DNA from 2 places in the Rhodococcus sp. ABRD24 genome. Region 1 is predicted to be linked to the other one. Evidence: riboswitches for the same ligand, from Rfam matches in the RefSeq annotation. Region 1 holds a riboswitch; the other holds the start of a gene.
The links. A riboswitch is a leader RNA that binds a small molecule or an ion and turns the genes downstream of it on or off. The one in region 1 is predicted to bind glycine.

Region 1 (2,394 bases):
CACCACCTCCACGCCCGCTGCTTGCAGACCTGCCGCAATGAACTCGGCATGACGGTGCACCCGCTGCGCGATGGCCTTCAGTCCCTCGGCGCCGTGGTAGCTGGCATACATCGCCGCGACTATCGCGAGCAGCACCTGTGCGGTGCAGATGTTGGATGTCGCCTTCTCACGACGGATGTGCTGCTCGCGGGTCTGCAGTGCCAGTCGGTAGGCCTTGTCGCCGTCGACGTCGACCGAGATGCCGACCAGGCGGCCCGGGAGCTGACGTGCATGCTTGGTATGCACGGCTAGATAGCCCGCATGCGGGCCACCGAAACCCATGGGAACGCCGAAACGCTGGGTCGTGCCGAAGCACGCGTCGGCACCTTGTTCGCCGGGCGGGGTCAGCAGGGTCAACGCCAGCAGGTCGGCACCGACGGCCACGAGCGCGCCGCGCTCATGTGCCTCGGCGATCATCGACGTGTGGTCGACGACCCTCCCCGAAGCACCGGGCAGCTGCGCGAGCACGCCGAAGAACTCACCGTCCGGCAGGCCCTGCGTCAGATCAGCCTCGACGATCTCGATGCCGAGCGGCTCGGCACGCGTGATCACCACGGCGCGGGTCTGCGGGAACAGGTCGGTGTCCAGGACGAACCGCGGGGACTTGCTGCGAGAGGCACGACGCAGCAGGGTCATCGCCTCGGCCGCGGCCGTGCCCTCGTCGAGCATCGACGAGTTCGCGATCTCCATGCCCGTCAGATCGCCGACCATCGTCTGGAAGTTGAGTAGCGCCTCGAGCCGGCCCTGGCTGATCTCCGGCTGATACGGCGTGTAGGCGGTGTACCAGGCCGGGTTTTCGAGGATGTTGCGCACCAGCACGGGCGGAGTGAGGGTGTCGTAGTAGCCGAGACCCACCATCGAGACGGCGACCGTGTTGCGAGCTGCCAGCGCAGACAGGGCAATCAGCGCCTCGTGTTCGGTGAGAGGCGAGTCCAGGGTGTCGAGCCCGGCGGCGACACCACCCGGCGCCGCGTCCAGGATGCTGGCGGGCACCGCGCGCGTTGCGAGCTCATCGAGCGAGGCAACCCCGACGACATCGAGGATGCGGGCCAGTTCGGCCGAATCGGGGCCGACGTGGCGGTCAGCGAACGAATGGCTACGAGCGTCGATCAAGTGAACTCCCAGGCAGGTCGAAAGGTCCAGGACACGCTCCACGATGAGGAACGTTCCTCCCCCTCTGTCGCCTGCTCGGGAGACCCGAGCGCCTGAGAGATTCGGCTGCCACGTCGTCCGCGCCTGAGCATGGACGTGCGCGCCTTTCCCCGTGGGCGGGTGGGTACTCCCACCGCTTTCCAGAGGCGTCGGAGCCCGCACGGTCCTGGGTACCTGAGAGATTGACGGGGAGGTGCTGCTCCTTCGGCGCCCGGACAGGTGCCCGGAACTCTCCCGCACGACGGCGACGCCCCGCCATTCTATGCCACCGCGCAGGATGCAACGAACGCCCGGTACCGGCTATCCGGTCTTGCGGTCGCCCCGGTTCTTGCGGCGAGACGCCAATTCGTCCTCAGGACTCTGCTCGGCCGCGCCACCATCGGCACGCTCGGCCGGGAAGTCAGCGATGGTGCCGGTGAGCTCGCGCATAGCTCCGCTCACCGCGATCCCGAAGACTCCCTGACCGCCCTGGAGCAGGTCGACGACCTCTTCCGCAGACATGCATTCGTAAACGGTTGTTCCATCGGAGAACAGGGTGATTCGAGCAAGGTCGCGCACACCGCGCTGGCGCAAGTGATCGACCGCGACCCGGATGTTCTGCAGTGAGATCCCGGTGTCGAGGAGTCGTTTGACGATCTTGAGGACGAGAATGTCCTTGAAGGAGTACAGACGTTGGCTGCCGGAACCGGCGGCGCCGCGGATCGAAGGCACGACCAGATTGGTACGGGCCCAGTAGTCCAGCTGACGGTAGGTGATGCCGGCGATCTGGCATGCACTCGGTACGCGGTAGCCGACGAGCTCGTCCGGGATGGAATCGTCGGGGAACAACCCTGGCTGCGTTTCCTGATCGACAATCGGCGCCACGACCGATGCCTCGTCAGTAGACGCGAGATTCAACTGGTGCTCCTGCGGCCGATCTCCCACTGACTACTCCCTCTCGCATGTTCAGCAGCGGCTGACAGGTGGGGCGTGGCATTCGACTCTCCCCGCTACCTGCAATCGCTCACTCGTGACAACCGAGTAAACCCGAACGGTGGATCTACTCAGAGTACGCCCTGGACAGACAGCGTGGCGGGGGTTCAAGGACCCGGACGCTGACAACGCCCCCGACGCTATGGCCCCGGCGGGGCAGGGTCAACGCGACGCGCCCAAGAAAACTAAACCTAAAGTTGAGGTAGAGACTTAATCAGCCGTCGGTCGCCT
Region 2 (2,394 bases), 1.5 Mb from region 1:
ATCCACACCAAGCCTGCTACATGTTTCTATTGGGAAGGCGTGAGAGAACTGGCGGCTGTGGCGAGCGTTCGGCTACCCACGCCCCGCCGTTTCAGTCTACCTTGCGTGTGTTGGACAGAGCTCGACGTTCGCGGTCCGCACGCTGGGCGCAACCAGGGTGACGTCGCGGACCTTGGCGAGGGCATCGACGCCGACGCAGCGGCTTCCTTCGATCCACTCGTCCTATTGCTCGGCGAGCACGGCGCCGCCGCGCCGCCGCGTGCGTGCGGTCGGGGAGGGTTCTGACGCCGTCCGTCCCGCAGGATCTGCTTGTCGAGTCGTTCCTGCGAATCGTTTGGTCATGTCTGTCCCCAGGCCTGGGACACGTTGGGCACCAGCGGATTCAGAGGGCGGTTCTCCGGGTCACCGCAGGCGAGGTCCGCGATCAGGTGAAGAACCAGCGGGCCTGGCTCGAGGACCGGGACGTATCGGACGCTCGCGCTCGCCTAGCTACGGGAACGAAAAACCAAGCGATAAAACGGGAATCGGACTTGGGGCTTGCTTGCAAAGGGCGCAATCGCGGATCGGGGAAGGGACACCCGGCCGCGCTGTGTGTACAGTGGGCCGCATCACAAGTGAATACGCCGTCGACGCGCAGCGGGAGAACCTCCATGACGGAGGCGCCGTAGGAGCAAACTCCTCCCCAGGAATCTCTCAGGCCCCAGTACCGCAGCGCAGAGGCAACTCTGGAGAACAGGACCGGTCTCGCGGCCGGGCCTTACCGAAGGTGTAGAGCGTGCCGCGTGATGCGGTGCGTCCAGACTCTCAGGTGCCAAGGACAGAGCGGGGAGGTGTTCCTAGTCGTTGTCCGGTGCGGTCCGGACACCACCGAAACCGGAGTATCTCTTGTTCGACCAGACACGCGATGGCGCCCAACTCATCGGAGAGTTTCCCGCCCGCCACATCGGCCCGAACGTGCCGGCGACTCGGCACATGCTCGCCACCCTCGGATATGACAGTCTCGACGCACTCATCGATTCCGCTGTACCCGAACAGATCCGCAGCAATCGGGCTCTCGACTTACCGGAAGCTCGGAGTGAACAGCAGGTTCTCGCCGACCTGCGCGCACTAGCCGATCGCAACGAGACCCGTGTGCAGATGATCGGGCTCGGGTACCACGACACCGTCACTCCCGCGGTGCTGCGCCGAAACCTCCTCGAGTCCCCAGCCTGGTACACGGCCTACACGCCGTACCAGCCGGAGATCTCCCAGGGCCGGCTGGAGGCGTTGCTGACGTTCCAGACAGTGATCGAGGAGCTCACCGCGTTGCCGCTGGCGGGTGCCTCGCTGCTCGACGAAGCGACCGCAGTGATGGAAGCAGTGCTGCTGATGCGTAGGGCGAACAAAGCCAAGTCGTCAACGCCGCGGGTGGTCATCGACGCCGATACGCTACCGCAGACCCTGGCGGTAGTTCGCGGTCGCGCCAAGGCCGTCGGTATCGCTGTCGAGGTGGCCGACCTGACCGATGGAATTCCCGAAGGTGACTTCTTCGGCTTGGTGCTGCAGGCGCCGGGATCCACCGGCGTGGTCCGAGATCTCGCACCCGTGATCGCGGAGGCGAAGGAGCGCGGAGTGCTGACCACCGTTGCTGCCGACCTGCTGTCGCTGACCCTCCTCACGCCCCCGGGGGAGCAGGGTGCGGACATCGCGGTTGGTTCTGCCCAGCGTTTCGGTGTCCCATTGTTCTTCGGCGGCCCCCACGCCGGCTTCATGGCCGTGCGTGATGGGCTGGAACGGATGCTGCCCGGGCGCCTGGTCGGCGTCTCGGTAGACGTCGACGGAAATCCCGCTTACCGACTCGCGCTGCAAACCCGTGAGCAGCACATCCGCCGAGACAAGGCAACCAGCAACATCTGCACAGCCCAGGCCCTGCTGGCGAACCTCGCCGCCATGTACGCCGTTTACCACGGCCCGGAAGGGTTACGCGCCATCGCCGAACGCGTCCACAAGCACGCGAGGGCACTAGCGGCCGGTATTCGCGCTGCAGGCCACGACATCGTGCACGACAGCTTCTTCGATACTGTCCTCGTACGCGTCCCCGACTCCGCTCGTCAGATAGTCGACCGTGCCGATCGGGGCGGCATCAACCTCCGAATGGTCGACGCTGATCATGTCGCGATCGCGTGCGACGAGTGCACCACCGACGACATCGTGGCCCGGGTTCTTACCGTGTTCGGCGCCGAGGTGCAGATCTCGTCGGCGTTCGCGCTCGACGCCTCGTTGCTGCGGACGACGGCCTACCTGCGGCACGATGTCTTCCACGCGCATCGATCCGAGACCTCGATGCTCCGGTACCTGCGCGCACTCTCCGACAAGGACCTCGCGCTCGATCGGACGATGATCCCGCTCGGCTCG

Region 2: linked by a shared signal. The riboswitch ahead of gcvP (aminomethyl-transferring glycine dehydrogenase) and the one ahead of gcvP (aminomethyl-transferring glycine dehydrogenase) in region 1 are both predicted to bind glycine.

The regions. Positions count from the first base shown of each region.
Region 1 covers NZ_CP035319.1:200,098-202,491, forward strand. Annotated here, with positions in the region: gene gcvP (aminomethyl-transferring glycine dehydrogenase) at 1-1,152, opposite strand, end outside; glycine riboswitch at 1,343-1,438, opposite strand; gene ERC79_RS00805 (MerR family transcriptional regulator) at 1,492-2,115, opposite strand; gene ERC79_RS00810 (bifunctional nuclease family protein) at 2,378-2,394, opposite strand, start outside.
Region 2 covers NZ_CP035319.1:1,736,511-1,738,904, reverse strand. Annotated here, with positions in the region: gene ERC79_RS07825 (hypothetical protein) at 106-285, shown strand; glycine riboswitch at 628-719, shown strand; gene gcvP (aminomethyl-transferring glycine dehydrogenase) at 973-2,394, shown strand, end outside.